DNA from 4 places in the Ruegeria sp. BE3 genome. Region 3 is predicted to be linked to each of the others. Evidence: riboswitches for the same ligand, from Rfam matches in the RefSeq annotation. Region 3 holds a riboswitch; each other region holds the start of a gene.
The links. Region 3 has a riboswitch for cobalamin ahead of ACR0AZ_RS07645 (energy-coupling factor ABC transporter permease). Riboswitches for the same ligand answer to the same signal wherever they lie in the genome.

Region 1: another riboswitch for cobalamin. It lies ahead of ACR0AZ_RS02515 (DUF1636 family protein); the one in region 3 lies ahead of ACR0AZ_RS07645 (energy-coupling factor ABC transporter permease).
Region 2: another riboswitch for cobalamin. It lies ahead of ACR0AZ_RS16090 (hypothetical protein); the one in region 3 lies ahead of ACR0AZ_RS07645 (energy-coupling factor ABC transporter permease).
Region 4: another riboswitch for cobalamin. It lies ahead of ACR0AZ_RS10630 (DUF1636 family protein); the one in region 3 lies ahead of ACR0AZ_RS07645 (energy-coupling factor ABC transporter permease).

The regions. Positions count from the first base shown of each region.
Region 1 is NZ_JBQFTW010000001.1:515,056-522,882, reverse strand. It holds gene glpX (class II fructose-bisphosphatase) at 1-492, shown strand, start outside; gene recJ (single-stranded-DNA-specific exonuclease RecJ) at 583-2,325, shown strand; tRNA gene ACR0AZ_RS02535 (tRNA-Glu) at 2,435-2,509, shown strand; tRNA gene ACR0AZ_RS02530 (tRNA-Glu) at 2,531-2,605, shown strand; gene ACR0AZ_RS02525 (DeoR/GlpR family DNA-binding transcription regulator) at 2,669-3,466, opposite strand; gene ACR0AZ_RS02520 (NAD(P)-dependent oxidoreductase) at 3,590-4,660, opposite strand; cobalamin riboswitch at 4,692-4,897, shown strand; gene ACR0AZ_RS02515 (DUF1636 family protein) at 4,983-5,363, shown strand; gene cobW (cobalamin biosynthesis protein CobW) at 5,360-6,415, shown strand; gene cobN (cobaltochelatase subunit CobN) at 6,420-7,827, shown strand, end outside.
Region 2 is NZ_JBQFTW010000007.1:124,663-132,489, reverse strand. It holds gene ACR0AZ_RS16110 (bifunctional 2',3'-cyclic-nucleotide 2'-phosphodiesterase/3'-nucleotidase) at 1-1,455, shown strand, start outside; RNA gene ffs (signal recognition particle sRNA small type) at 1,495-1,593, shown strand; gene rsgA (ribosome small subunit-dependent GTPase A) at 1,703-2,782, shown strand; gene ACR0AZ_RS16095 (alpha/beta hydrolase family protein) at 2,800-3,657, opposite strand; cobalamin riboswitch at 3,780-4,003, shown strand; gene ACR0AZ_RS16090 (hypothetical protein) at 4,092-4,499, shown strand; gene ACR0AZ_RS16085 (protein-tyrosine phosphatase family protein) at 4,504-5,007, opposite strand; gene ACR0AZ_RS16080 (DNA polymerase III subunit gamma/tau) at 5,177-6,934, shown strand; gene ACR0AZ_RS16075 (YbaB/EbfC family nucleoid-associated protein) at 7,076-7,420, shown strand; gene recR (recombination mediator RecR) at 7,485-7,827, shown strand, end outside.
Region 3 is NZ_JBQFTW010000002.1:54,540-62,366, reverse strand. It holds gene ACR0AZ_RS07655 (amino acid aminotransferase) at 124-1,308, opposite strand; gene sseA (3-mercaptopyruvate sulfurtransferase) at 1,308-2,162, opposite strand; cobalamin riboswitch at 2,304-2,515, shown strand; gene ACR0AZ_RS07645 (energy-coupling factor ABC transporter permease) at 2,571-3,248, shown strand; gene ACR0AZ_RS07640 (CBU_0592 family membrane protein) at 3,266-3,535, opposite strand; gene ACR0AZ_RS07635 (helix-turn-helix domain-containing protein) at 3,532-4,095, opposite strand; gene ilvD (dihydroxy-acid dehydratase) at 4,203-6,035, shown strand; gene ACR0AZ_RS07625 (sulfotransferase family protein) at 6,211-7,029, opposite strand; gene ACR0AZ_RS07620 (DUF5928 domain-containing protein) at 7,170-7,827, shown strand, end outside.
Region 4 is NZ_JBQFTW010000003.1:205,119-212,945, forward strand. It holds gene ACR0AZ_RS10610 (M56 family metallopeptidase) at 1-233, shown strand, start outside; gene ACR0AZ_RS10615 (FecCD family ABC transporter permease) at 382-1,395, opposite strand; gene ACR0AZ_RS10620 (ABC transporter substrate-binding protein) at 1,397-2,344, opposite strand; gene ACR0AZ_RS10625 (ABC transporter ATP-binding protein) at 2,361-3,146, opposite strand; gene ACR0AZ_RS10630 (DUF1636 family protein) at 3,143-3,499, opposite strand; cobalamin riboswitch at 3,602-3,805, opposite strand; gene ACR0AZ_RS10635 (hypothetical protein) at 3,973-4,407, shown strand; gene ACR0AZ_RS10640 (MotA/TolQ/ExbB proton channel family protein) at 4,404-5,060, shown strand; gene ACR0AZ_RS10645 (ExbD/TolR family protein) at 5,092-5,418, shown strand; gene ACR0AZ_RS10650 (ExbD/TolR family protein) at 5,423-5,800, shown strand; gene ACR0AZ_RS10655 (energy transducer TonB family protein) at 5,797-6,807, shown strand; partial or broken gene ACR0AZ_RS10660 (response regulator transcription factor) at 6,821-7,415, opposite strand; gene ACR0AZ_RS10665 (aminotransferase class V-fold PLP-dependent enzyme) at 7,666-7,827, shown strand, end outside.

The DNA.
Region 1 (7,827 bases), on a different contig from region 3:
GATATCACTGTTTGCATTCTGGAACGTCCACGCCATGAGGCGATGATCACCGAAGTGCGCGAGACCGGAGCATCGATCCGTCTGATCACCGATGGTGACGTGGCTGGTGTCATGCACTGTGCCGAGAGCGAAGCGACCGGCATCGATATGTATATGGGTCAAGGTGGCGCGCCTGAGGGTGTGCTGGCCGCTGCGGCGCTGAAATGCATGGGCGGTCAGATCTTTGGCCGCCTGTTGTTCCGAAACGATGACGAGCGTGGCCGCGCCGCCAAGGCAGGCATCACCGATCTGGACCGCGTGTATGCGCGCGACGAGATGGTGACAGCCGATGTGATCTTTGCCGCCACCGGCGTGACCGGCGGCTCGCTGCTGCCGCGCATCAAGCGCGAGCCGGGCTGGGTTGAGACAACAACACTGCTGATGCGGTCCAAGACGGGCTCGGTGCGCCGTATGTCCTACCGCACACCGATGTGGTCGCATAACGACGCTTAGCGACTTGCGCCACTGCCTTCGTCGAGCGTATTGGTAAAAAGATAAAAGGCCGGGTCCGATAGGGTCCGGCCTTGGTGCATGAGGTGAGACGTGGCGTTTCTGGGTGTTGAGCAATCGTTGACAGGGCGGCGTTGGGTTGGACCGGCGATCGAGGTCGAGCGGTCGGCTGAGATGATGGCGCAACAGACCGATCTGCCGCGTGCCCTATGTCAGGTTCTGGCCCGGCGCGGAGTGCCGGCCATGGAGGCCCCTGGATTTCTGGAGCCCAAGCTGAAGGAATTGCTACCCGATCCGCGTTCGATGAAAGACATGGAACACGCTGCGACCCGATTTCTGGACGCCGTGCGCAAGCGCCAGAAGATCGCGGTCTTCGCAGATTATGATGTGGACGGGGGCAGCTCGGCAGCGCTGTTGCTGGTTTGGTTGCGTCAGATGGGGATTGCTGCAACTCTCTATGTGCCCGATCGGATCGACGAAGGTTATGGCCCGAACGTGCCTGCCATGCAGGAACTAGCGGCCAGCCATGATCTGATCATCTGCGTGGATTGCGGAACGCTCAGCCACGAACCTATCGCGGCAGCGAAGGGCGCGGATGTGATCGTTCTGGACCACCACTTGGGTGGAGAAACACTGCCGGATTGCGTGGCCGTGGTGAACCCGAACCGGCAGGATGAAAGCGGCGATCTGGGATATTTCTGCGCCGCTGCCGTGGTGTTCCTGATGCTGGTCGAAGCAGGGCGCCAATTGCGCGAGGCGGGTGCTAAAGGGCCGGATCTGATGGCGATGCTGGATCTGGTTGCACTGGCCACGGTGGCGGATGTTGCGCCGCTGATCGAGGCCAACAGAGCATTGGTCCGGCAGGGGTTGAAAGTTATGGCCCAAAGGCAAAGACCGGGGCTGGTCGCGCTATCGGACGTGGCGCGCATGGATACCGCGCCCAACAGCTATCACCTGGGGTTTCTGCTGGGGCCGCGTGTAAATGCGGGTGGGCGCATCGGGCAGGCCGATCTGGGCGCACGTTTGCTAAGCACAGACTCGGTTTCCGAGGCCGAAGCCCTGTCCGAGCGGCTGGATGCTCTGAACACGGAACGGCGCGAAATTGAGAACGCGGTGCGCGCAGCAGCCATGGCGCAGGCCGAAGAACGCGGACTGGATGCGCCGTTGGTTTGGGCTGCGGGCGACGGTTGGCATCCCGGCGTCGTTGGCATCGTCGCATCGCGACTGAAAGAGACCGCAAAACGCCCCGCCATCGTCATCGGATTTGACGGGGATGAGGGCAAGGGCTCTGGCCGGTCGGTCTCGGGCGTCGACCTCGGCGTGTCGATCCAGCGTCTGGCGTCTGAGGGACTGCTGGTCAAGGGCGGCGGCCACAAGATGGCGGCGGGTCTGACAGTGATGCGCGATCAGCTGGAGCCTGCCATGGAGCGGCTGTCGGAACTTCTCGCCAAGCAGGGCGCGGGCCAAGGTGGCCCAGCCGACTTGAAACTGGACGGGGCGCTGATGCCGGGGGCCGCGACAGTTGATCTGATCGAACAGATTGAAAAAGCAGGACCATTCGGGGCTGCGGCCCCTGCCCCTCGATATGCCCTGCCCGACTTGCAAGTGCGCTTTGCCAAGCGCGTAGGTGAGACACATCTGAAACTGTCCCTGTCCGATGGCATGTCCGGTGGACTGGACGCTATCGCCTTTGGCGCATTCGAGGGTCCGTTGGGAGATCGCCTGTCCAATCACGGCGGCGCTCGGTTCCATTTTGCGGGTCGGCTTGAGGTGAATACCTGGGGTGGCCGACAGAGCGTACAGCTGCGGCTGGAAGACGCTGCAGAGGCCGTCTGACACCTGCTTCAACGCACCTCGAAAACGGTCAAAAAAGTTTCGCAGGCTTGCGTTTTTCGTCTTGCGGGGGGGGAAGGTAAACCGTAAAAGGCCCTCCACAAGCCAGCGTGGCCCGTTCGTCTATCGGTTAGGACGCCAGGTTTTCAACCTGGAAAGAGGGGTTCGATTCCCCTACGGGCTGCCACTTTGCTTGTCTGGACCAAGTGGCCCGTTCGTCTATCGGTTAGGACGCCAGGTTTTCAACCTGGAAAGAGGGGTTCGATTCCCCTACGGGCTGCCATTTTTCCAATCCACTCATCGTGATCTCTGATTGAATGATTGTGGCTACGCTTAAGCGCAACGACTAGCCAGCTTGCCGGTGATTGGTTTCTGCAATCTCGATCCGAATACCCCATTGCTTCAATGCCTTGGCAACATCCCCGGTAGGTGCTTGGTCCGTGACCAGTAGATCGATCATACGCGGCTCGGGTCCGACATAAGGCGCGGTTTCACCAAATTTAAAATGCGCCGCAGCCACAAACAGTCGGTCGGTGTTGCTGGCGACAACAGTCGCAAGGTCTGCCTCAACTGAACTGTGGTACAAGAAACCTCGACGTGCCGAAATCGCATCGATGCTGAGCACTGCGATGTCAAACGCATAACGCTGTACCTGCCGATGCGTGACGTGACCGAATGCGCCGCGCTCATCGCTTTGCAGTTCGCCCCCAAGCAAATGCACACGATTGCCATTGGTTCCGGCCAGGGTCTGCCCCACCCCGATCGAGTTGGTCACGACGGTCAGGTTTCCCGACTGCCGCAGCTCTTCGGCCACATAAGCGGTGGTCGAGCCGACATCCAGAAAGACGGTCATCCCGTCCCGTATCAGGCTCGCCACATGCCCCGCGATCAACCGCTTTTCTTCAGAGTGTTGCGCTATACGGCGAAAAAAACTGGGGTCGCCTTGGGTGCCGGCGAGATAAGCGCCGCCATGCACACGTTCGACCGCGCCCGAGGCTGAGAGCGACTTGATCGTGCGCCGCACGGTTTCCTCAGAGACCCCTAGTGTTTTGGCCAGTTCCGAGTTTCGGGCTGTCCCGCCCAGACGACGGAGAACATCCAGAAGTTCAAGCTCACGATGGGTGTGCGGGCTGCGGGTTTTCACTGGACGCTCCGTATTTCCCAAATTTACCCAAACAAAGACACGGAATGCGGTCAGTGATCAACCCGAAACAGGCCGACCGCTGCAAGCGGCCGACTTGGTTTGGCTCAATGACAACAGACAGGCTTACGGCGCAGCGCGGTTTTGCGGAATGACCTCATAGCCGGGCTCTTCGGGTTCATCATCCAGCATTTCGGGTGGAAAGCCCGGTGCTTGAATCTCAAGTCCGGTCGCATCTTCGAGGCGTTTGATGATGTTCGGGGACAACTCGCGCTCGCCGTAGCGTGCGATGCCGTCTTCGAATATCTTGATCATCACCGGATTCACCTCAAGGGGGACACCGGCGCGGTCGGCAACCTCCTGAAACAGGCCGATATCCTTTTTCACCAGGTCCATGGTGAACGAGATATCGCGTGAACCGTTCAAGATGACCTGGCTTTCGGTTTCGTGCACGAACGAGGTGCCCGACGAAATCTTGATCGCCTCATAGGTGGTTCCAAGATCCATTCCAGCTGCTTTGGCGGTCACCAAAGCCTCGGCGCAGGTGATCAGGTTAGCGGTGGCCAGATAGTTGGTCAGCACTTTCAGCACCGAGGCCGACCCCAGTTCACCTGTGTGCAGAATGCGCCGCCCCATGGTCGTCAGGAAGGGCATAATACGCTCGAACGTTTCGCGGTCACAGCCAGCGAAGATCGAGATATTGCCCGTCGCAGCCCGGTGACATCCGCCTGAAACCGGACAATCCACCGCTGCGCCGCCTTGTTCGATGACCATGGCACCAAGGCGTTTGACCTCAGCCTCATCGGTGGTCGACATCTCCATCCAGATTTTGCCGGGGCCGACCTCGGGCAACATCTCTTGCATCACGGCGTCCGAGGCGGCGGGTGAAGGCAAGCAAGTGATCACCGCGTCGCAATCACGCATCAACTGCGCCGGACTTTCAGCGGCTTTGGCACCCTCGGTGACAAATCGGGTCACCTGATCCGGGTTCAGGTCATGAACCGTCAAATCGATTCCGTTACGCAGCAGCGATCCCGAGAGCTTGCCCCCAACATTTCCCAGCCCGATAAACCCTACTTTCATGCGCCGCATCCTCCTGTTCGCGTCTTGTGATCCATGCCAACACGTCACCACAGATGGATCATGCCGCCCAGCGACCTCGACAGGTCGCTTTTTACCTGCTTCTTCGCTGATCATCGCGACTCGCTTGACAAGCAGCCCAAGCGTGCCGCATGTCCCTTTCGTTGGTGTCTGCGTGCGCAGATGAAAAGGGAATGCGTCAGCGGGTTTTCCGTCAAACGCAGCCGCCCCCGCGACCGTGAACGGAGAGGGTGCCCAAGCCACTGGCCGCAAGGCCGGGAAGGCGGGACATCCGACAGAGGCCCGCCTCTGACATCCGCAAGCCGGGAGACCTGCCAACGCCCGAGATTTAAACCGGACGGGGTGTTCCGGTGTCGGGTCAAAAGCGACCCGCATGAAACCCCGTCCCCCACGAAGAGGATTTGGGGGGATGAGAGACATGACCGAGACCGCTCCGGTCGAGCTGCTGGTTTGCACCACCTGCCGTCGCGGGCTGCCTGTCGAAGATGATGCGCAGCGCCCCGGTGCACTTCTGCACAAGGCGCTTGAGCAGGCCGATCTGCCCGAAGGGATCACCTTGAAAGCCGTGGAATGCTTGTCGAACTGCGATGAGGGCTGTTCCATCGTCTTGCGCGGGGGGCCGGATCGCTGGACCTTCGTGTATGAACACCTCAACGAAACCGACCACGTCGACATGATCGTGGAGGGTGCCACCAAATACCTCGCGACCGAGGATGGTCTGGTCAAATGGCGCGAGCGCCCCGAACATTTCCGCAAGAACTGCGCAGCCCGCATTCCCCCGATTGGAGCCCTGAAATGAGCAACCTTGAGAAACTTCCCGTCACTGTGATCACCGGCTTTCTGGGCTCGGGCAAGACAACGCTGGTGCGCCACCTGATGCAGAACCCGCAGGGCAAGCGTCTGGCCGTTGTGGTCAATGAATTCGGCGATGTTGGCGTTGATGGCGATATCCTGAAATCCTGCGCGATCCCCGATTGCCCGGCGGAAAACATCATGGAACTGGCCAATGGCTGCATCTGCTGCACCGTGGCGGACGATTTCATCCCGACCATCGAAGTGCTGATGGCGCTGGAGCCGCGCCCTGATCACATCCTGATCGAAACCAGCGGTCTGGCGCTGCCGAAACCGCTGCTAAAGGCCTTCGACTGGCCTGATATCCGTTCGAAAATCACCGTCGATGGTGTCATCGCGCTGGCCGATGCCGAGGCGGTCGCTGCCGGTCGCTTTGCCCCGAATGTCGAGGCGGTGGATGCCCAGCGCATGGCCGATGACTCGATTGATCATGAAACGCCGCTGTCCGAAGTGTTCGAAGATCAGATTTCCTGCGCCGATATCATCCTGCTGACCAAGCCTGATCTGGCCGGTCCCGAAGGTGTCGCCAAGGCCAAAGAGGTCATCGCTGCAGAGGCCCCGCGCCCCCTGCCCGTTGTTGAAGTGGCCGAGGGCGTCGTTGACGTCCGCGTCGTGTTGGGTCTGGAAGCCGCCGCCGAGGATGACATGGACGCACGCCCATCGCATCACGACGGCCATCACGATCACGAACATGACGATTTCGAAAGCATCATCGTCGAGTTGCCCGAACAGAGCGATCCGCTCGATCTGGTGACGAAAATCGAACGTCTGGCCAAAGAACTGAACATCCTGCGCGTCAAAGGCTATGCCGCCGTTCAAGGCAAGCCCATGCGCCTGCTGGTTCAGGCCGTCGGTGCGCGCGTGCGCCATCAGTATGACCGCCCTTGGGAACCCGGCGAGGAGCGCCGCTCGCGTCTAGTCGTCATTGCCGAGCATGACGATATCAAAGAGGCCGAAATCCGCGATATCCTCGTGGGTGTGACCGAGGCAGCCGAGTAAAGCCATGCACGTCGTCTTCCGCGAAAGCCACGGGTTAGAGGAAACGGAAACCCCGACCGATCTGGGCCAAAGCCCGGCGGATTTGGTGGTGCTGTCCTTTTCCGACAGCGACCTCGGCGCTTTCGCGGCGGGATGGCACCGTGGAGGCGGACCCGACGGGCGGATGCCGACGATGCGGCTGGCCAATCTGACGGCGCTGAAACACCCTCTGTCCGTCGACACCTATGTCGAACAGACGTTGGAGGGGGCCAAGGGCATACTGATCCGTCTGATCGGTGGAGTGCCCTATTGGGCGTACGGCTTGCAGCAGGTTCTGGCGCTGGCGCAGGCCAAGGGCATTGCACTGGCCGTCCTGCCTGCGGATGGGCGCGAAGATACCCGGCTGGACGACTACTCCACCTTACCCGTCTCGACCCTGCGGCGGCTGGCGCATCTGTGCGACACCGGCGGTGAGGTCGCGGCACAGGCGGCCTTGGCGCAAATGGCACTGGCGGCAGGTCTTTATGCTGGGCCGGTGATGGGGGCCAAGACCTTGCCCGAGTGTGGCGCATGGTGCCCGGATCGCGGTGTAATCCCGGCGGAAAAAGCGTTCACAGGTGACGCGAAACGCATCCTCGTCACCTTTTACCGCGCTTACCTGACTTCGGCGGACACCGCCCCGGTCGCAGCCTTGATCCGCAGCCTGCGTGCCCGCGGATATGACGCTGTCGGTCTGTTCGCTCCATCTCTGAAAGCGCCCGCTGCCGCCGACTGGCTGCGGGATCAGGTCGTTGCGTTAAGCCCATCCGCGATCATCAACGCCACTTCGTTCTCGGGCAAAGGCGCGTCGGGCACCTCTCCGCTCGATGCAGCGGATGTGCCGGTATTTCAGGTCGCTCTGGCCACCTCGCGCCGCAAGGCGTGGGCCGAAGCCGAACGTGGGCTTTCGCCCGCCGACCTCGCCATGCATGTGGTTCTGCCCGAGGTAGATGGGCGTATCTCGGCAGGCATCGCCTCGTTTAAAGAACCGGGAAAGCGCGACCCGCACCTTGAGTATTCCCGTTTTGCCCACCGGGCTGAACCTGAACGGATCGAAGCAATCATTGATCGTGTGATTGGTTGGCTGACCCTCAACGATAAACCCAAGGCGGATCAAGTGCCCGCGCTGGTGCTGTCCACTTATCCCGGCAAGGATTGGCAAATGGCCCATGCGGTTGGGTTGGACGCGCTGGCCTCTGCCGAGGCGATACTGTCCGACTTGCAGGCCGAGGGTTATGATACCGCGCCTGCCGAACCGATTGGCGAAACACTGTTGGAAGCTCGGATTTCGTGGCCGCTGACTGACTATCAAACCGCGCTGGCGGATCTGCCCGACCAACTGCGCACCGATCTGCAAACCGTCTGGGGCAAGCCCGAGGACGATCCAACCTTCA
Region 2 (7,827 bases), on a different contig from region 3:
ACGCCTCAGGGCTGGGTCCCTCACGCGATCCTGCAGCGGATGGTTTCCGTAAATGACGAAGACGTTCCGCTCCGTATTGGTGTTTTGTCCGTTCTGCCGCCGCAGACCATTCGGTGGGAGGCGCATGTGTTGCAGGTGCAGGCAGAGGTCACCGATATTTTGACTACGGCAGAGCAGACGGCATCTTACCTCCGCGGTCAGGGCTGTGATCTTGTACTGGCGTTGGCCCATTCGGGGTTGGATCAGGCGGAAGCCGAAGCCGGGATGGAAAATGCAGTAATCCCTCTGGCCGCAATAGAGGGGATTGATGCGATCATTACCGGGCACACTCATCTGACGCTGCCCGGCAAGGCGCATGAAGGTTTGCCTCATGTGGATCACGAACAAGGGCTGGTTCATGGAAAACCGGTTGTGATGCCGGGATGGGGGGGCTCGCATCTGGGTGTGATCGATCTTGAGTTGAAACAGGATGCTGAGCACCGCTGGCGCATTGTTGAAAGCCAGGTCTGTGCAACGCCGATCAAAACGGCAACCGGATCGACTCCGGAAGATCCTGAATTGAAACAGCTTTTTGCCATAGGCCATGCGGAAACGCGCAAACGCGTCTCTGAACCCGTAGGGTCAGTGCCCAAGGCGTTGCACAGCTATTTCACCTATTGTGCCTTAGACCGGGGGCTTGCTTTGCTGGCGGCAGCTCAGGCTGCTGCCGTACGGTTCCATCTGGCCAGTACCGAGTGGGAGAGCCTTCCGATCCTCTCGGCCGCGGCACCCGCCAAATCCGGAGGCCGTGGAGGCCCAGAGTATTTTACCGACGTTCCCGCAGGCGAGATCTCGGTCCGCCATGTGGCCGATCTGCATGTCTTTCCCAATGAGCTGCGTGCGGTGCAGGTGACAGGAGAGCAACTGCGCGACTGGCTCGAAATGTCTGCTGGGGTGTTCAATCAGCTTTCGATCGATCAGCCCTCGCACCTGATCAACCCGAAGCGCGCAGGGTTCAATTTCGACGTTCTGCGCGGCGCAACTTATGAGATCGACCTCTCGCAACCGGCACGATTCGACGCTGCTGGCCGTCTGACGAATCCGGCCCATTCCCGAATCCGTTCGCTGAAGGTGGGCGGCAATCCGATCATTCCAGATCAGAAATTCATTGTCGCAACGAACAATTACCGCGCCAATGGCGGCGGGCATTTCCCTTCGATTCCACATGCCCATCCGATCACGCTGCCTGCGCGGCTCATTCATGATGTGCTGCGTGATTATCTGGCGGGCAAACTGTCATATGACCCGCTGGAGCAAGCGCCGCGCCCGTTCATTCTGAGGCCGACAAACGGAGCCAGAGCAATTCTGACCACCGGCCCGTCCGCCCGTGCCTATCTGCATGAATTGGCCGAGTATGACCCCTGCGTTCTGCCTTTGGACGAAGACGGGTTCCTGCCTATCCAACTGACCCTCTGACGGGTTGCCAATGTGGCGCAGCGGGCCTATATGAGGGGTCGAGAGGTTGGCGCGGGCGAGCGCCTCGCCAACCTGGTCAGGTCCGGAAGGAAGCAGCCACAACGAGTCCCGCTTGGGTCGATGTCCAGCCTCTCACTTTATCAACCCCTGAGCCACAGGAGGGCTTTATGATTGTAGCAATGACCCTTCGGGCAGCCGGGTTCTGATCCGACACGATCTTCTGACTGCCTGAACACATGACCAGCGGATGCGCGATCGCCATCCGTCGGACACGCTGTTTCTGACAACAGGCAGACCAATGTCTCTTTCTTTATCGGACCTCGGATGGTCCTCACATTTTGCCGCGCAACACGTGGCTGACCCAACCTGCAATCCCTTTCGCATCACAGCCGTTCATCGGGATCGGTTGATCGGACTTGGCCCAAACGGCGAGATCCCGTTGCTGACCCTCGACCACCCCACCGGCGACTATGCGGTTGGGGACTGGGTGTTGGCAGACAATGATAGACGCGTGCACCACCTGCTGGACCGGCGCAGCCTGCTGCAGCGTCGTGCTGCGGGCACAGGCGCTTCGGCGCAATTGATCGCCGCGAATGTCGATGTGTTGTTCATCGTCAGTGCATGCAATGCCGATTTCAGCCTGCCTCGGCTGGAACGATATCTGGCGCTTGCGCATCAGGCCGGGTGTTATCCGGTGATCGTGCTGACCAAGGCCGACAATTCCGATGCACCCGAGACCTTTGTGAAAAAGGCGCAAGCCATCGATCCGTTTCTGACTGTGTCGGCGATCAATGCACTGGATCCAGCAGAGATCGAACAGGTTCTTTCGTGGTGCCCAAAGGGTCAGACCGGTGCGCTGGTGGGCTCGTCCGGAGTGGGTAAAACCACACTAGCCAATGGCATGACCGGGCAGGAAAAAGCCACGGCGGGCATTCGCGAGGATGACGCACGGGGCCGGCACACCACGACCGCGCGCGCGTTACATCAGATGCGCAATGGCGGCTGGCTGATCGACACGCCCGGCATGCGGGCGCTGCGTTTGCTGGATGCACAGGACGGAGTTGATGAGGTCTTCTCGGACCTCACGGAGCTGAGCCTGAATTGCCGTTTCTCGGATTGCCAGCACGAAACCGAGCCCGGCTGTGCGGTTCAGGCCGCGGTCCAAAGCGGCGCGCTTGATCCGTCCCGGTTGGAGCGTTGGCGTAAGTTGCGGCGCGAGGATCAGCGCAACTCGGAAACCATCGCTCAATCCCGGGCGCGGGACAAAGCGTTCGGCAAGATGGTGCGCAGCGTCACGCAGCAGAAAAAGTCACGCAAGAAGCTGTGAGGCAACGCCCCGTCTGGTCAGTCGATCAGGCGGGGCCAGACCGCTGCGTTGCGTCGGGCGAACGCTCCGATATGTCCAACTTTTGGCAAACCAAATTCCTGCGGCGACAACAGGTGACGACGGGCATTTGAGCCGTAAAGATCAGCCAGCCGCCACACGGCGGCGGGTGGTACCATCTCATCATCTTCAAAGGCGAACAGATCAACACGCCCGCCTGCAGTGGACCAGCGAGCCTGAGGCAGCGTCTCTCCGATCTCGGGCAGATAGCTGTCGGGAGCCGTGCACCACTTGCGCCACTGCCAATAGACAGGCGCGGGCAGGTCTTCACCAAAACCGACCACCTTGCCTGGCAAATATCCCAGAGCACGGACCAATAACGGCACATGGCCATACCAGAACAACGCAGCCAGCGCGCGGTAAGGCCACGGGTGATCTTTGAGCGTCACCAGTCCTGAACAGACGCAGATCATCCGATCTATCTGTTCGATATCCGACTGCACCGGCCCAAGCATCGCACCAAGCGAGTGGCCAATACTCCACAGCTTGGCACCCGGAAACCGAAGCCGCATCTCGGCCCGTGCGGCAGGGATATCGACCAGCGCCCAGTCTGCCATTGTCACGGTCGAGGCCTTCTGCGACCCGGTCAGCGAGTGACCAAAATCCCGGTAGTCGTAGGTCAGGCAGGCTATTCCGCGCTCAGCTGCCAGCCAACGCGCAAAATGCTGATAGTAATCTCGTGGTACACCTGTGGCATTGTTAATGACCACAACCGTTTCCGGATCGGTCGCAGGCCGATACAAGCGGGCGGACAGCATCGCGGGCCCGGCGGGGAACCGGAACTCCTCGGTCATCACGGTTTGCTGAGCGTCCAACATCTGATCCTCATGCGTTATCTGAACCGATCAGTTCACTCGATCGCGTTCGAGTCAAGGTTGACGTGGCTGGACCAAAGGTAAGCTTGTGGCATTCAATCCGCTTGACTCGGGAAGTGCGCAACCGCTAGCGATGTGGTGATGGTTCCCGCTCCCTCGTTCGAGGCCGGGATGAAAAGGGAACACGGTGCGGCCCTGCCCGGTAATATCCGGAACGGACCAAATCCGCGACTGCCCCCGCAACTGTAAGCGGAGAGCAATGCCGTAGCGCCACTGGCCTTGAAGGCTGGGAAGGTCGGCAAAGCGATGACCCGCAAGTCAGGAGACCTGCCATCGGAACCGAAACTGAAACTCGGGCGGGGTGTCCGGGCAGGTCCAGACTGCACTGTGCTGTCCCACCTGTTTCACACCCTCAGCCCACGCGCGGAGGGCGCATCATGATATGGAAAACCGGAACCCACCAGTTCTCGGCAACAATTTGCCAAAGGACGGGGAAAACCTGTCCGGCTTTGGCGCGAATCGCACGGGCGCTGGCCACCTCGATGGCGGAATCAGCCCCTGCGGCAACTACAGAATTCGAGATTCAGGGCAGTAGCGAACTGGCGCATTGTACGGATGGGTGCACCGCCCGTTTTCGCGCGCGCGCCGACGAAGTCAGAGTGTTCTGCGGTGCTGGATCAGACGACGCGATTGAGCATCTGGACAGCTACGCAGACCTTTTGTTCGGCACCGAGACCGCAGCACTGTCGACAAGTATCTTGTCGAACCCGCCATGCGCGATGCTCGAAGTGTTGACGCTTGCCCAGACTACGTCGGTGCAACCCGAATACCGACCGTCTGCCTGACAAGTCAGCCCACAGCCAGAATACCGGCGGGCGCGATCGCCCATTCCATCTGCTCGTCGGTTTCAACAGCGCAGGGGCGCAACGCGCGCAGCCTTTGCAACGCTGCATCCGGATGCTCGCCGCATTCTATCATCAAACGCAGTACAGCCATGCCAGATCGACCACATCCGCCCTTGCAGTGAACCAAAATGCGCCCGCCACCGGACAGCGCATGACGCACTGCGGCACTGGCTTCTACCCAACGCTCGTCCACCTCGGGTGATGGCGTGCCATAGTCCTCGACCGGCAGATGAACCCATCGGCAGGCGCGGTTCCGAACGTCGATACCGAAATCTCTGGCGCCATCGAGTATCATCTCGACCTCGGTTGCCATTGAAAGGATCAGGCCGGGCTTCCAATCGGCGACGGCATCCAGATCGCCTTGATAATCGCCACCCCGACCCGGCATCGATGTCAGCGCGAGCGTTCCTCCGCCAACCTGAAGTGCATGGATAACCATCTGAGACATTATACGTTCCCCCCGAAACGTTAATCAGAAGATCTTTCTACGGGTCTTCAAGTGTCTGATCTTAACCGCCCCGTCCCGCATTCCAAAACGAAAATCATCCGGTCGGGCGGTGGACGCGGACGGCGGCGGCCTCTACGCTGCGGCAGAACTCGAATCCGCGAAAGCAGACATGACCGACACGCCCAGCCCCGCCTATCAGGTGCTTGCCCGCAAATATCGCCCAGAAACCTTTGCCGATCTGGTTGGCCAGGACGCCATGGTCCGCACGCTGAAGAACGCGTTCGAGGCCGACCGCATCGCGCAGGCCTTCATCATGACCGGCATCCGCGGCACCGGTAAAACCACCACCGCCCGGATTATCGCCAAGGGCATGAATTGCATCGGCCCGGATGGCGAAGGCAAACCCACCACCGAACCTTGCGGCCAGTGTGAACACTGCGTGGCCATCATGGAAGGCCGCCATGTCGACGTGATGGAGATGGATGCCGCCAGCCGTACTGGCGTGAATGATATTCGCGAGATCATTGACAGCGTCCGCTATCGCGCCGCCTCGGCCCGCTACAAGATCTACATCATCGACGAGGTCCACATGCTATCGACCAGCGCCTTCAACGCGCTGCTCAAGACGCTTGAGGAACCGCCCGAACATGTAAAGTTCATCTTTGCCACCACCGAGATCCGCAAGGTTCCGGTCACGGTGCTTTCTCGCTGTCAGCGCTTCGATCTGCGCCGGATCGAGCCCGAAGACATGATCGGCCTGCTGCGCAAGATCGCAGATGCCGAAAGCGCGCAGATTGCCGAGGATGCGCTGGCGCTGATCACACGCGCCGCCGAGGGCTCTGCCCGCGACGCGACCTCGTTGCTGGATCAGGCGATCAGCCATGGCGCGGGCGAAACCAGCGCCGATCAGGTGCGCGCGATGCTGGGCCTGGCGGATCGCGGCAGGGTGCTCGACCTGATAGATATGATCCTGCGCGGCGACGCTGCCGGTGCCCTGACCGAGCTCAGCGCCCAATATGCCGAAGGGGCAGACCCGCTGGCCGTTCTGCGTGATCTTGCCGAGATTACCCATTGGGTCTCGGTGGTGAAGATCACGCCAGACGCCGCCGAAGACCCTACCGTCTCGCCCGATGAGCGCGCCCGGGGCCAGCAGATGGCAGATGCCCTGCCGATGCGCGTGTTGACCCGCATGTGGCAGATGCTGCTGAAGGCACTCGAAGAGGTTGCCGCCGCGCCCAACGCGATGATGGCCGCCGAAATGGCCGTGATCCGCCTCACTCATGTGGCCGACCTGCCCAGCCCTGAGGAGTTGATAAAACGCCTTCAGGATGCGCCCATGCCTCCTCCAAACGGAGGGCCGGGAGGCGGCTTGCCGGCAGCCACGCAGAGCAACGTCTCAACCCCCGTTGCGACGCAAACGACCTATGCGGCAACGCGCAACCCAGCTGGCGCGCCCTCGGCAGCGTTGGCCCAGGACGTGGCGAACGCTCTGGCCCGCTACCCTACTTTCGACCATGTGGTCGAACTGATCCGGATCAATCGGGACGTCAAGCTTCTGGTCGAAGTTGAAAACGGTGTACGTCTGGTCTCCTATCAGCCGGGTCGGATCGAGTTTACTCCCGCCCCCCATGCGCCCGCGGACCTTGCCCCTCGGCTCGGATCAGCTTTGCAGCGCTGGACTGGTAATCGATGGGCCGTGACGATTGTATCCGATGGCGATGCAGCAACGATTGCTGAAATTCGCGATGAGGCAGAATTGGCGCTGAAGCAGGTGGCCACCGAACACCCCTTGGTTCAGGCGGTGCTGGCGCAATTCCCGAAGGCCAAAATCACCAAGATCGAAACCCCTGAGCAACGCGCGGCGCAGGTCGAAACCGAAGCCCTGCCTGAGGTCGAAGACGAATGGGACCCGTTCGAGGAGGATTGAGGTCGAGGCGATACCTGTGAGGCTCAACCGGCGGAAGGGCCTTCCCAAAGACTTTGGCGACGGACGGGACGCGCCTCGCCCCTTGTGCCGGGTCCGCGCCACCCGTATTTAGACGGCAACGCGATTTACAGGAGAATATCGATGCTCAAAGGACTCGGCGGTCTGGGCGACATGGCCAAGATGATGAAATCCGCACAGGACCTGCAGACCAAGATGACCGAGATGCAGGAAGAGCTGAACAATCTGATGGTTGTTGGCGAATCCGGTGCCGGTCTTGTCAAAGCCACAGCCACGGCCAAGGGTGAGCTCAAAGGGCTCGATATTGACCCATCGATCTTCAACGGCGACGACAAGGAAGTGGTCGAGGATCTGATCCTGGCTGCGATCAAGGATGCGCAAACCAAAGCCGCCGAGCGTTCGCAGGAAGAGATGGCCAAGCTTACCGAAAGCATGGGCCTGCCCGCCGACATCAAGCTGCCGTTCTGATAGGCACTCCTGACGGAGTCGAGGCCGGGCACCCAAGTCCGGCCCATTTGCAGGAGAACGCGCAGTGAGTTCGAACAGTGACATCGACAATCTGATCGACCTGATGGCCAAGCTGCCGGGCCTCGGCCCCCGCTCGGCCCGCCGCGCGGTGCTGCACCTGATCCGCAAACGCGCCTTGTTGCTGACGCCGCTATCGGACGCGATGCAACAAGTAGCCATCACCGCCCGCGAGTGCCTGAATTGCGGCAATGTGGGCACCACCGACATCTGTGACATCTGCGACGCCGAGGCTCGCGCGACCGGAGAGCTGTGCGTGGTCGAGGACGTCGCCGACCTTTGGGCAATGGAGCGCGCCGGGGTCTTCAAGGGTCGCTATCACGTTCTGGGCGGGACTTTGTCTGCTCTGG
Region 3 (7,827 bases):
CGCTGGTAACAAAGAAATATGGTCATAGCCGAGCGGGTAAGATGACTTTGAGAAAACCCAATACAAATCTCACTGAACGCTGAGCTAGTTTGCGCAGCGTTCAGCAAACCATTTTCGTTGGAATCAGACCCCGACGTCTACAATCGCCTGCGCCAGAATTGGCACGGTGGTCGCGTTCAGACCGGCGATGTTCAGGCGGCTGTCGCCAACCATGTAGATCCCGTGATCGTTGCGCAGTTGCTCGACCAGTTCAGGTGCCGCACCAAGGCGCGAGAACATGCCGCGGTGCTGTGCGACAAAACCGAAACGATCCGACCCGCTGAGACGTTGCAATTCGTCAGCCAGTTGCTGACGCAGACCCAGCATGGACAAGCGGACCTCTTCCAGCTCGGCGGCCCAGTCGGCGCGCAGCGCGTCATCATTCAGGATCGTCGTTACCACGCGCGCACCATGATCTGGCGGAAACGAGTAGTTCTGACGGTTCAGGAAAGCCAGTGTCGATTGGTTCAGAGCCGTTTGCGCCGCATCGTCGCTGATCGCCATCAGCAGACCGGTCCGTTCGCGGTAGACGCCGAAGTTCTTCGAGCAGGACGCCGCGATCAGGCAACGCTTGACCGATGAGGCAACCAGACGGGTCGCCTGCGCATCCTCTTCAAGGCCGTCGCCGAAGCCCTGATAGGCGATATCGATCATCGCTACGAGGCCTCGCTCGTTGATCAGGTTCACGACCTCCTGCCACTGCACCATGTTCAGGTTGGCTCCGGTCGGGTTGTGACAGCAGCCGTGCAGCAGAACCACATCGCCCGCATTGGCGGTTTTCAGGTCCTCGATCATGCCGTCGAAATCGACGCCGCGGGTTTCACCGTCGAAATAACGATACTGGACCGTCTCGATTCCCAGATAATTCAGGATCGACAGATGGTTCGGCCAAGTCGGGTTAGACACAAAAACACGGGCCGACGGATTGGCCATGCGGATCATCTCAAACGCCTGACGGCAAGCACCGGTGCCGCCCGGCGTCGCCACGGCGGCGATGTTGGCGCGCGGGACCGATGTACCCAAAATCAGACCGATCATGGCATCGGCATAGGCTGGGTCACCGGCCAAACCGGTATAGGCCTTGGTCTCCTGCTCTTCCAGAATGCGCTTTTCAGCCGCTTTCACGGCGCGCATGACCGGGGTGATGCCCTCAGCGTTTTTATAAACGCCAACCCCCAGGTCAATTTTCTGATCGCGCGGGTCATCGCGATACATCTGCATCAGCGCCAGAATCTTGTCGGCTGGCTGTGGCTTGAGGTTCTCGAACATCAGTTCTCTCCGGTTGCGACGGGCAGGGTTGGGAAGGCACCCCATTCAGCCCAGGAGCCGTCATAAAGCGAATGATCTTTTTTACCCATGCGCTCAAGCGCAAGGCTGAGGATCGCAGCCGTGACGCCCGAGCCGCAGGATGTGATTGCGGGTTTCGACAGATCTACGCCTGCGGCCTCGAATATGGCGCGGCACTCTTCGGGCGACTTCATGGTGCCATTTGCATTCAGCAGCGTACCAAAGGGCACATTGTGAGAGCCCGGAATATGACCCGAGCGCAAACCTTCGCGTGGTTCTGGCGCTGTTCCGGCAAAGCGGTCAGTTGAGCGCGCATCGATGATCTCATGATCGTTCAGCTTGGCCGCAGCTGAAACCTGCGTCACGTCACGCACCAGATGGTTTTGTACGCGAACGGTCATATGGCGATCGCGAACGACGGGCGGCAGGTCCTCGATCTCGCGACCTTCGGCCTGCCATTTCGGCAGCCCCCCATCCAGAACGGCAATATTGTCCTGACCCATCAAACGGAACAGCCACCAGACGCGTGCGGCAGACATCAGCCCAGCCCCGTCATAGACCACGACCTGATGGCCGTCGCCCACCCCCATCGCCCGCAGGCGGGACATGAATTTCTCGACCGGAGGTGCCATATGCGGCAGGTCCGAACGGTGATCGGCAATGTCATCAATGTCAAAGAACCGCGCACCGGGGATATGGCCTGCATCATACTCGGCCTTCGCATCGCGGTTCTGCGCGGGCAGATACCAGGACCCGTCCAGAATCCGCAGATCCGGGTCCTTGAGATGCGCGGCCAGCCAGTCTGTGGATACGAGAGTTTTCGGATCGTCCTGCATCAAAGCCTCCCCTGAGCGAGCTTGGATTTTCCCTATATGGGCACGGCCAAACGTTCAAGTCACGCCGCAGCTCAGAACCCGCGCGGGGAACGTTTTTTTCCAACCACATGCTTGGCGTGCTTGACAGGCAGCATTCTGTGGCAGAAATCTGTGCGACATGGTTCCCAATGGAGTTTCCCCAGAGGGATGAAAAGGGAATCCGGTGCGACAAATCCTGTCAACTCCGGAACTGCCCCCGCAACTGTAAGCGGAGTATCGCCCCATCAGGGCCACTGACCGAAATGATCGGTTGGGAAGGCCGGGATCGATCCTAATCCGCGAGTCAGGAGACCTGCCATGCACAAACCGGGCATCCGCCCAATTTCAACACGTTTCTACCGTCGGGTGTGACGGTAAGGAGAACAAACTATGCATATCGAACCGGGCGTCGTTAACGGCGCCAAACTTGTCCTGAGCTATGCCACCGCGGCCGGGGCAGGGCTTTATAGTCTGAAGCTGGCGTGGGAGAGCGTCAAAAACAGTGGTGTTGCAAGCCTTGCAGTGCGGTCTGCCCTGACAACCGGCCTTGTTTTCACATTCTTTGAAGTTCTGCCTCATTTCCCGGTGGGAGTGTCAGAGGTGCACTTTATTCTGGGCTCGACACTGTTTCTTTTGTTCGGTGCCGCCCCGGCTGCGATTGGTCTGATCCTGGGCCTCTTTGTTCAAGGGTTTTTCTTGGCACCCTTCGATCTGCCCCAGTTCGGAATGAACATGACGACGTTGCTGGTGCCTCTGTTTGCCCTGCAGGCGTTGGCAAACCGCGTCATTGCGCCGAATACGGCCTATGTTGACCTCAAGTATTCTCAGGCACTTGCGCTGTCGACCGCCTATCAGGGTGGTGTCGTACTATGGGTGGCCTTCTGGGCGTTCTACGGTCAGGGTTTCGGTGCCGAAAACATCGCCGCCGTGGCCAGCTTTGGCGGAGCTTACATGATGGTTATCCTGATTGAGCCCCTGGCCGATCTTGCCGTTCTTGCGGCTGCGAAATCCATGAAGGGTCTGAACAAGCTCGGCCTGTTCACGCCACGTCTTCTCAGCGCAGCCTAAACATCCCGCGCCGCGCACTACTTTGCGCGGCGCAACCTGAAATGCTGAATGATCCCGATCATGCTGATCAGAATCCAGAACCCCTCGATCAGCATCGACGCCAGATTGAAATTCTCGAGCAGCGAATAGACGATCAGAACCGACCCCAAGAGGTTCACCACCGGAAACGCGAGATCGTCAGAGTTCATCATCCGCATCTGTGTCGCAAAATAGGCCGCGACCACGATCAAAGCCCCAAACGAGCCAATAGCGTCGACGATGGTGAGGCTGTCGAGAACTGCAGTCATGAATGGGCCTTGCCGTTTTCAGAATACTCGTTGTGCTGGGCGTAGTGGTGCATGTTCAGGAATGCGGCACCCTCTGCACCCGCGCGGTATCCATGGGGGATATCAGCGGCAAAGCGCAAGCCCTGTCCGGCCTGCAAAGATACCCATTCCCGATCGCGTAGAATCTCGAGCGTACCTGAAAGAACAAACACCTCCTCGGTCACACCAGCGGCATGGGCGGGGGATTCGTGGCTTTGGTTCGGATGCAAGCTGACGTGAAATGTCTCGGCCCCTAGGGCGGGGTCGAAGGGAAAGACGATCTTGACCTCTATGGTCCCGGGGAAGGTCACGGTCTGGAAAACAGACGGGTCGCCCAGCGCCGTATCGATCAGCGCGCTGAGTGGTAGCTGGAAGCCTTTGGCGATTTTCCACAAGGTCGCGATGGTGGGGCTGGATTCGCCGCGCTCTATCTGGCCCAGCATGGCTTTGCTGACCCCGGTCATTTCAGCCACCTTCGACAGGCTCAGCCCGGACGCCGTCCGCACGTCCCGTAATTTCAGCGTTATGTCGTCCGGTGCCATATCATCAACTTCCGAATCCTCTTGTACGTTATAGCGCACATGTGATACGTGCGCTATAACGCACGAACCCCAAGACATGCAACCCGAGGCAAAAGGGAAACAGCATCATGCCATTGTACCGATCCAGAACCTCTACCCATGGCCGCAACATGGCCGGTGCCCGCGGTTTGTGGCGCGCCACCGGTATGGGCGACGATGATTTCGGCAAACCGATCATCGCCATCGTAAACTCGTTCACCCAGTTTGTGCCCGGTCACGTCCACTTGAAGGACCTTGGCCAGATGGTCGCGCGCGAGGTCGAGGCAGCCGGTGGTGTCGCGAAAGAGTTCAACACCATCGCGGTCGATGACGGCATCGCCATGGGCCATGACGGGATGCTGTATTCGCTGCCCTCGCGTGAGGTGATCGCGGATTCGGTGGAATACATGGTCAACGCGCATTGCGCCGACGCGATGGTCTGTATCTCGAACTGCGACAAGATCACCCCCGGTATGCTGATGGCCGCGATGCGTCTGAACATCCCGGCGATCTTTGTCTCGGGTGGCCCGATGGAGGCTGGTAAGATCGATATCGCTGATCTGGATGCCAAAAAGATCGACCTTGTGGATGCGATGGTCGCCGCTGCTGACGACCGCTTCACCGACGAACAGGTTCAGCACATCGAAGAGAATGCCTGTCCCACCTGTGGGTCATGCTCGGGCATGTTCACCGCCAACTCGATGAACTGTCTGGCCGAGGCGCTGGGTCTGGCGCTGCCGGGCAATGGCTCGACCCTTGCCACACACGCGGACCGCAAAGAGCTGTTCCTTGAGGCCGGTCGCCGGATCGTCGAGATCACCAAGCGGCACTATGACCTGGACGAAAAAGGCTTCCTGCCACGCGAGATCGCTACGTTCGAAGCCTTTGAGAACGCCATGAGCCTCGACATCGCCATGGGCGGCTCGACCAACACGGTACTGCACCTGCTGGCCATTGCGCATGAGGGCGAGGTGCATTTCACCATGTCCGATATGGACCACCTCAGCCGCAAAGTGCCTTGTTTGTGTAAGGTCGCACCCAATACCGAGAATGTGCATATGGAAGACGTGCACCGCGCCGGTGGCATCTTCTCAATCCTTGGCGAACTGAGCCGTGCGGGATTGCTGCACGAGGATTGCGCAACCGTTCACTCGGCCACGATGGGTGAAGCGATTGCCAATTGGGACATCAAGATCGCCAACAATCCCAAAGCGCAGGAACTGTTCAAGGCTGCACCAGGCGGAGTGCGCACCACGCAGGCCTTCAGCCAGTCGAACCGGTACAAGGAGCTGGATACCGACCGCCAAGGCGGCGTGATCCGCTCGAAAGAATATGCCTTTAGCCAGGATGGCGGTCTTGCGGTACTGTTCGGAAACATTGCCCGCGACGGCTGCATTGTGAAAACCGCAGGTGTTGACGAGAACATTCTGAAATTCACCGGCTCAGCCTATGTCTGCGAAAGCCAGGACCAGGCGGTGAACGACATCCTGACCGGAAAGGTCAAAGAAGGCGACGTAGTCGTGATCCGTTACGAAGGCCCGCGCGGCGGGCCGGGCATGCAAGAGATGCTCTACCCGACCTCATACCTGAAATCCAAAGGTCTGGGCAAAGCCTGCGCTTTGTTGACCGATGGCCGCTTCTCGGGCGGCACCTCGGGTCTGTCAATCGGCCACGTCTCGCCCGAGGCGGCAGAGGGGGGTGAAATCGGGCTGGTGAAAACCGGCGACACCATCGAAATCGACATCCCGAACCGCAGCATCCATCTCGCGGTGTCCGATGAAGATCTGGCTGCCCGGCGCGAAGAACAGGATGAGAAAGGCTGGCATCCCGCGGCACCGCGCAAACGCAAGGTGTCTACGGCGCTGAAGGCCTATGCCAAGCTGACCACCAGCGCGGCGAAAGGTGCTGTTCGCCAGGTCTAGGGTCTACGAAGATGGGCGCGCTCCCGCGCCCGCTACGTGCTATCGGCAAAGCCGATACCCCTTGCGGACTTGGGCCCGGCGCCGCGCAAAGCGCGGCGCCGGGCCCAACCAGAGGAGATGTCTCATCAGAGACATTAACGATGGGCGGGAGGTCTTGCTCGTTAGTTTAAGTGACTCAGTCACCCAGCTTGGCGTGAATCTCGTCCAGATCGATCTCACCTACCGGCATCTTATTGGCCGGGTTTTCGAAATCGTATTTAAACAGTTCGAAATCTTGTTTGTAGATTTCATAGACCAGGTGCATGGATAGATCGTCAAAATAATCCTCGACCGGATGCGCGCGTTTGGGTCCGTGACCTTCGGATTCATTAAAGCGCGGAATCTCGGACAAGGTCACCGGGTGTGCGGTCTTGAGGTTGTCCAGAACACCCTGCATCCCATCATTGAACTTCTCGGTCCAGAAAATCCGGTCATAGCGCCCGCCATTTGCAATCAGGGTTGAGACATGGCCGGACATGGCGGACCAGTGAATATCCGGGTCCATCGGGCGACGCCAACGGATGGTATCCCGCGCGAAAAGAAGAAATCGACGGAAACTGGCGATCTGATCGAACTCACCCTTACCGTCTTCGCCGCCCACTTCGATCCCGTAATTGTAAATCAGCGTTGGCACCAGATTACCGCGATAGCGTTTACCGTTGCGCTGAATGCCGCAGATCTTGTCGAAGAACGAGCTCAGGATGCGGGTATATGGGTTTCGCACACAGGTAAACGTATAGGATTCATGTGATCGCACGTTGCGCGAGATCGGGTCCTGGCTGGCCCCAAAAGCCCATTTGTGCATCCCGTCCTTGGCGTCATGGATATCACCACCAAAAAACCGACCGTGATCCGAATAATACATGATCTGGCCAATGGTCGAGCAGGCGCATTTCGGCACCACGCGGTACACCATGCTCTGGCTTTCGGTCATCCATGTTCCGGGAAAACCCATCTGCTGCGCCTCCTTGGCCGGATATCGGAGTGATACTTCGGCGGTATTGGCCCAAAGAACCAAAAATATTCTGTTTATTCAATCGCTCATCCTCAGTATCACGGTCGCGAACGGTAGAAACGGGGAATAGCGAAACGCAAATGGCAAAGATTGCCTATATCTTGCTATGTCACAAAGACCCTGACGCGATCATTGATCAGGCCGGGCAGCTGACGGCGGCGGGGGATTGCATGGCGATCCATTTCGACGCCCGCGCCAGTGAGGCAGCCTATACGCGCATCCGCGACGCATTGAGGGACAACCCGAACGTTACCTTCGCCCGCAAACGGATAAAGTGCGGCTGGGGGGAGTGGTCGCTTGTCCAGGCCACGCTGAATGCGCTGCAAGCCGCAGTGGAGGCCTTCCCACGTGCCACCCATTTCTACATGCTTTCGGGCGATTGCATGGCGATCAAGACAGCGGAGTACGCGCATCGCTTTCTCGACGAGCGTGATATGGATTTCATCGAAAGCCATGACTTCTTTGAAAGCAACTGGATCAAGACCGGCATGAAAGAGGACCGGCTGATCTATCGTCATTATTTCAACGAACGCACGCAATCGCGCCTGTTCTACGCGTCATATGAAACCCAAAAGCGGTTTGGCCTGACGCGCGAAATCCCCGCTGACCTGCAGATCATGATCGGCAGCCAATGGTGGTGTCTGCGCCGCCGCACGGTTGAGATGATCCTCGGTTTACTGCGCCAGCGCCGCGATGTGATCCGGTTCTTCTCGACCACCTGGATCCCGGACGAAACCT
Region 4 (7,827 bases), on a different contig from region 3:
GTGGTGGCCGCGCCAAGCGCGTGTTGCGTCAGCGGGTACTGGCGCTGTCAGATGCGCCTCTTCTGCTTCGCCCGGCCAACACTCTGGTATTTGGTAGCACGCTGATATTCGCCGGGATACTGGCTTTCGGCTCAGTTTCAATGCGCCAGACCGACGACTGGAGCCATGACAGACTCATGCTATCGACCGTCGTCAATCTTGAGCGATTGGCCGAAAGAAATCAGGGCAATTAAGCCTGTCCATATTTGCGCCGTCTCAGAAAGCGGCGCAAAACCATGTTTGTGAGCAGGAAAAGAAGCGCAAGTCTGGAACATCATGCGCGCGCAAGACCTGGTCGAAGCGTGTGATCTGGCTCGAAACAAGCCAGAACCAGCTTCAATCCTAATGCACCTTTCGCGCTGTACGAAACAGCAACAGGAATACGAATACGGACCCGATTGAGGTGGTCACGATCCCAACAGGCAATTCCTGCGGAGCAAGTAACAGCCTGCTGAGGATATCCGAGCCAGTCAAAAGTGCAGCACCAACCAAGGCCGCCGTGGGCAGTAAATGGCGGTGCAGCGGGCCGGCAATTCCTCGGGCGATATGCGGCACCATCAAGCCGACAAAGCCGATCACGCCAGCCACCGAAACAAAGACGGCGGTCGCGAGGGCCGCGGTGAAGAACATGCTGAACCGCAAGCCCTGCACAGGCACGCCCAAAGTGGTTGCGGTCAGATCTCCTGTCAGCAAAGCATCCAGCCAGCGACTGCGGTAGAGTGAGTAGCTCAGGATCAGTATCAAGCCCGCGCAGACAAGCGGAAAAGTCTCCCAACGAGCGAGGCCCAACCCGCCCAGCATCCAGAAAATCACCGAATGCGCGGCACGACTATCGCCCGCGAAGATCAGATAGTTTGTAATGGCAGAGAACAGGAAAGACACCGCCAGCCCAGCCAGTATCAGCTTTTCGGGCGCGCTTGTCCGCAGCCCATGCACCAGCGCGAGCACGATACCCGACGCCACCAACCCTCCGCAGAACGCAGCCAATGGCAAAGTCCAGAAGCCCAGAATATCTCCGGTTACAGTGATGACGAAAACGGCCCCCGCTGCAGCACCTGAAGACAGGCCAAACAGAAATGGATCCGCCAGATCGTTGCGTGTGGTGGTCTGCAACACGACGCCAACGATACCCAGGCCCGCGCCGATCACCGCTGCAAACAATGCGCGTGGCAGGCGCAGGTCGAAGACGATCCGATGCATCGGAGACATCTCGCCTCCGGTCAGGCCGGTGCCCAGAAGGATCGCCTCGAATGTGTCCGTGATCGGAATCGAGGTGGTTCCATAGATAGTCGAGATCAGCAAAAGGGCAGCCAGAACGACCGCCCCCAGCAAGAGAATCAGGCCCAATCGGCCCATATCAGTTGAGATCCGGATGCATGGCCTTGGCCATTTTCGAGATCGCAGCAATATTCGCCGGTCCCGGAGTGAGCTCTTCATAGCGCAGGCCGATCCAGCGTTCGTTCTTGACGGCATCTGTCTGCGACATCACAGGGTGTTCCTGCAGGAACTTGAAGGTATCTGCCGCGCCATTGCCGGTCTGATAATCCAGTAGCACCAGAAATTCAGGGTTGGCTGCGGCAACCGCTTCCCAAGAGGTACGGCCCCAGCTTGTATCCATGTCGTGCGTAACGCTTTCTCCTCCAGCCGCTGCGATCATGGCGTCAGGAATGGCGAACTTACCCGCCGTAAAGGGCGCATCAGCAGGGCCGTCCAACAGGAACACGCGTGGTTTGGCCAGATCAGCGGTCCGAGCTTCGATTGCTGTCAACTCGTCTTTCCAGCCCGACACAAGCGCTTCGGCCTTGTCCTCGACATGCATGACCTTGCCCAGACGCAAAACATCGTCGAACAGCAGGTTCATGCTGGCTTCGGGGCGATCCTTGTTCAGATGGACGCAGCTTTCGGTCAGGATCATAGTCCTGATGCCGAATGGCTCCAGTGTGTCGGGGGTCACATCTCCGCCCGGCTTCATACCGTAATACCAACCGGCAAAGAACAGGTCAGGTTCGACCGCAACAAGATTTTCGACAGTCGGGTATTTCGGCGCGAGTTCAGGGATATCGCCGCGCAGCGTGTCGAACTCGGGGCTGGTCTTATACCATCCGGTGATGCCGGTCAGACCGACGATCTTGTCCTGCAGACCCAGCGCAAAGGCCATGTCGGTCATATTCATATCATGCACGACCAGACGTTCTGGCGCGGCATCAAAGACAAGCGGTTCGCCGCAATTGTCAACCGTCACCTCTTGCGCAGCGGCGCCGCTTGCCATGGCAGTGACCAGCGCCACGGACCAGATTTGCTTCATTGATAGTCTCCTGAGTTTATGTGGAAAGCGTTGTTCTTCGGATGTCCAGAACAGGGATCATGCGGCCTTCGTGGTGAAAGCGCAGGTAATCGACACCGAAGGTTTCGCGCACACGTTCCGATGTCAGTACCTCGTCGACCGAACCAAACCCGGTCAGGCGCGTGGATTTCATCAGAGCAACGTGGGTGGCGAATTCAGGGATCATGACCAAATCATGCACGATCATGACGACAGTAATACCCAGATCAGCGACCAGAGACAGCATCCGCCCCTTCGCATCGGGATCCAAATGATTGGTCGGCTCGTCAAGAAACAGCAAAGTCGGGTTCTGTGCCAGCGCCCGAGCGATATGCGCGCGCTGACGCTCACCACCCGACAGTTGGGCCATCTTCTTGTCAGCTAGCGCGCCAAGGCCCGTAATATCCAATATACGGCTGAGTTCTTGCGCGTGTTCACCCGCAGACCGGTCCGCGCGGATCGGAATCTGGCCGAGTGCCACATAGTCACGCAGCGACAAGCGCCCGTCGGGCATCTCTTGCTGACTGACCACCGCGATCATTCGAGCACGCTCTTTTGCCGAGAGTTGTTTGAGGCTGCGCCCCTTGAGCAAAACATCCCCTAGTGCCAGCCCTTCTGCCCCACAAAGCAAATTCAGCAGTGTGGTTTTACCTGCTCCGTTGGGGCCCGCGATTGCCAGGATTGACCCCTCGGACAGCTCAAAGGATACGCCTTGCAGCAATATGTCCCCATTCAAGGCATAATATTCGAGATCCGAAGCCACCAAAAACGGCTGGACGGTCATATCGACACCTCCTGACTGATCGGGGGCATGCGAGACAAGGTTTTGGTGTAAAGGGCACGCGGACGCTCACTGGCTTTGGTCCAGCCATCCGGGCTCTGTTGATATTGACGGGCAAACTCGGCCAGGGCTTCGACGTCAATCAATGTCTGGATGTCACCAAATAGATACTGCGCCTTGCCGACCGCTTGGAAACCTACGGTCACGGGATGCGCGCATCCTGCCATGCAATCGACAGCCCGGATCGCAAAGCGCTCGGGCAGCTTCGATTGAAGCGTATCATGCACTCCATCCACTGATTGCGCGGCCGCACAGGTCGAACAGATCAGAACAAAATGATCAGGTGCGCCAGGCATATAACCCCCCGCCTCTGCCCAAACGCAGTGCGAAGGTGCTGATTACAGAAACACGTGTATCACGTGCCATCAAAGCCTCCTTCCAGGACGCCCCGCCCCGGCTTGGTTGAACAACTGATGGCAGGTCTCCTGACTCGCGGGTCGGTGCTTGGCCATCCTTCCCGACCCCTGGGGCCAGTGGCTGTTTGGCTTCGCTCGCCGCTTACAGTTGCGGGGGCAGTTACGGGTTTGGCCAGTGTAGACCGCACCGTATTCCCTTTTCATCCCACGGGCGCACCCTTGGGAACCATCACCGGATTCAGTGCCTGAGATCGATGAATGCGTCAATACGAAAGTTATCACGCGTTACCGGTCGGCCGGACACAATCGCGCCACCCGCTCTTTCACGTCTCGGTTGGATTGGATAAGAGGGATCAACCCCTGCAAAGATGCGCGGGACAAACCCTCAGCGCTAAACAATCAGGAGCCCGCTCATGCCGTATCACCGCCTCGCTCTGGTAGCTGTGCTGGCAATTTCATCAACAAATTCGGCGCTGGCGCAATCTGCTGACGACAACCCCTCGGAACTGTTGCTGGAGCTCAATACCGTGCAAAAGGTGAACGGCGCCTGCCGCTTGACCTTTCTGGTTCAGAACGAAACCGGAAGCGATATCGAGAAGGCAGCTTTTGAGACCGTCATTTTCGACAGCTCGGGCCGTGTCGTTACGCTTTCTCTGTTCGATTTTCGGGATCTGCCGGCAGACCGTCCGCGCGTGCGTCAGTTCGGCCTGCCCGATCTCAACTGCGACTCGATCGGGCGCGTTCTGATCAATGGCGCAAACAGCTGCGTTGTCGACGGCTCAGAAAGCGATATCTGTGCAACAGGACTGAACCTTACCAGCCGGATAGATGTGGAGCTTTTGGGATGAACGCGCTTGAAGCATTGCGCCAGATCGTGGCTCTGGGCGGGCCAGTGGTGGCCATTCTGATCGTGATGTCAGTGCTGGCTCTGGCCGTCACGCTTTACAAACTGTGGCAATTCACCGTGACCGGAGTTGGACGACATCGGGTGCTGTCCCAGGCCCTGACGGCATGGGATGCCGGGGATCATCAGACTGCACGCGCGCGATTGGCGAAAAGCCACAGTTATCTGGCCCCATTGGTCGGTGCAGCCATGGATGCGCCCGATCTACCCGGTCTCGATGATCGTCTGGATGCTGAAGCCGGATTGGCCCTGGCAGGGCTGGAGCGCGGTTTTCGCCTTCTTGACACCGTTGCCCAACTCGCGCCTTTGCTGGGGCTGTTCGGGACCGTTCTGGGTATGATCGAAGCGTTCCAAAGCCTGCAACAGGCAGGCAGCTCCATTGACCCGTCGCTGCTTGCGGGTGGCATCTGGGTGGCGCTGATCACCACCGCCGTGGGGCTGGCGGTTGCGATGCCGACCTCAATGGTTCTGTCATGGTTCGAAAGCCGCACCGCGCGCGAGCGGGTCTTTGCAGACAAAGCACTGCGGACCGTGTTGGTACCAGGTCAGCTCGCCAAAGAGGCCGAGGCCATTTCAGCCGTGCCGGAACATGCGTAACCGGGCGCCATTTGTCCGGCGGACCCTGTCGATGACGCCACTCATCGATGTGATCTTTCTGCTTTTGCTGTTCTTCATGCTGACCTCGACCTTCTCAAAATTCGGCGAGATCGAGCTGAGCAGCACGACTGGCGGAACCGCGCAAACCAGCGAACCGTCTGAGCGGGTCTTTCTACAGCTCGGTGCGGAACGTCTTGTGTTGAACGGCACGGCGATAACCTTGGACGATCTCGCGACCGAGATCGAAACCGGGCAGGTGCTCGTCAGCCTCGATACCGATGTCACGGCCCAACGCCTGACGGATCTGTTGGTTCGGCTGCGCGGGCGCGAGGGGCTCAGCGTTCTGGTGCTGGAGTGAGCCGATGATCCGCCAGACCGCCCCCCGCCGAAAACGCGATTCAACCATAGCTCTGATCAACGTCGTCTTTCTGATGCTGATCTTCTTTCTGATCACCGGTACCATCGCACCACCACTGGACCCTGACCTCGACCTTGTGGACACGTCAGAGCTCGAAGGGCGCGAACCGCCCGACGCGCTGGTTCTGCACAAGGATGGAACGCTGAGCTTTCGCGGAACACCTACCGATGCCGAGACCTTCATGGCCGATCATGATGAAGGGCCGGTACGGATCGTTCCGGATCGTGACGCTCCGGGTGCGCGCCTGATCGAAGTCACGGGCCTGTTGCGCCGCAATGGTGCGCCTTCCGTGTTTCTGGTCACAAAACGGACACTGGAATGATCCGGGGATCGATCATAGTTGCCGCGCTGGCCATTCTGGTGTCGCTGATCTTGCACATTCTTGGACTCAGCATGACTGCATCTGTTGAACCGGGTGAACCTGCCGCACAAGGCAATTCCGACGTGGTGGACCTGAGCAACAGCTTCGAAGATCTTGCGGAGGCGTCCAGCGATCCAGTGGAACCCGAACCTGCCGAAACCCCAGAACCGGAAGCAGCCGAAACCCCCACCAGCGAAGCACTGGTTGCGTCCGACGATCCGCAACGCGTTTTTGCCCCCGATTTCGGCGAGGCTGAAACGGTTCAGCCAGAGGTGATCGAACCGCAGGACGCCGAACCGGCTGATCCTTCAGACAGCGAAGAACCTGCGCGCGCTGATGCCGAGACTGCAGAGCCGACTTCCGTTGATGAGGTTGCTGAAATCCCGCAAGGCGAACCGGCCACGGAACCAGAGCCGGCAGAAGCCGAAGCGCCCGCCCCCCCGGTCATCGCTGCGCTGGAGCCGGAGGAGGAGGCGGATATTGCCGCTTCAGAGCAGGCGGTAACCGAGTCAATCCGTCCACGCCTACCTGATCGCACACCCAGCGAAGCGCCCGAAGGCGCGGCCGACAGCTCGGACCAATTCGCCGAATTGCGCTTTCCGCAACAGCTCATCGAGTCGCCACTAACGACCTTTCAACGCCAGGGCACCGATGCCTTTACCCGCGGCGATCGTCAGCGTCAGTCGGGCGGGCGCGGGCCGGGTAATTCCAACACCACCAACTATGCAGGGCTGGTACTGGTGCATTTGAACCGGACCCCTGCAGTCTTTGTGTCCGAGCGCGGATTTGCGCGGGTTTTCTTCCAGATCGACCCGGATGGCTCACTCGCTTGGGTCGAGATAACCGACAGTTCCGGTTCAACCCAGATCGACCGCGCCGCAAAAGAGCAAATCCGCAGAGCAGCCCCTTTCCCGCCGCCTCCGGGTGGAGTGAGTCGAAAACTCTCTTTCTACTATCAGAATGGCTGACCTTCAGGTCTCATTAACCATTGTCGGCTTTTGAAGAATAATAAAACGCGATCGCCTGCGCGGTTCTTGATCGATAGCTTCTCATAGATGTTCGACAGGTGGAACTTCACTGTATTGGTCGAAATTTGCAGCTCTTTCGATAACTCCCGGTTGGACATGCCGGTCGCCAAAGCTTCAAGGATCGCCAGTTCCTTGCGCGACAGCGTCTGCAACGGGTTTTGTTGCATCTTGCGCACGTCGATGAACGGAAAAACCATCTTGCCTTTGGCCACATCTACGCAGGTTTCAAGCAGGCCTTCGACGTCACCAGAGCGCGGTGCGAACCCGGCAGCCCCCGCCTGCATGGCCTGACGCGGCACATCCCCGGCTTCATCCCCATAGACCACAAACCGCGGGGCGTTGGCCTGTTCACGCAAAACCTCGATCAGTTTGGCTGCGCCCAACGCGGGCAGTTCCCAAGATACTATCCCCACTGCAACCGGGATGCGCATGACCGTACCAAGGAAGCCTTCGGCCGTAGCCGAGGTCGCCACGAGCGAGAATCGCGGATCACGCTCAAAGATTTCGGACATAGCCGAGAGGACCAGAGGGTTGTTGTTGGCCAGCATGACATCGATGGGGCGCTGTAACGTCTCGGTCATTGATTTCCTGTCCAATTTCGCAAGAACCCATCCATATGGGTAGGTACTATGTTGGTATACATCAGCATATTTACCTATTTGGGTAGTAATTTACCCATCCAAATAGGTATCCCAAAGCAGTAGTAAGTTACGTTGCGCAATGACGCAAGTTTCGGTTCTCCTCCAAGGAAAGGCGATCAGCGGGGCGAAACTTGTCCCTGCCGCCGCGGAGGAACATATGACTTTTCAAATCTACCCCAGCCTCGAAATCCCGGAAACCCTGGCCGCAGGTCCCGGACCGGGAAACACCGATGCCCGCGTTCTGCAGGCCTTTGCCCGTGCCGGTATCGCTGATCACATGCACGGTGATGTTCTGCGCGGGATGATCGAATGCAAGCAC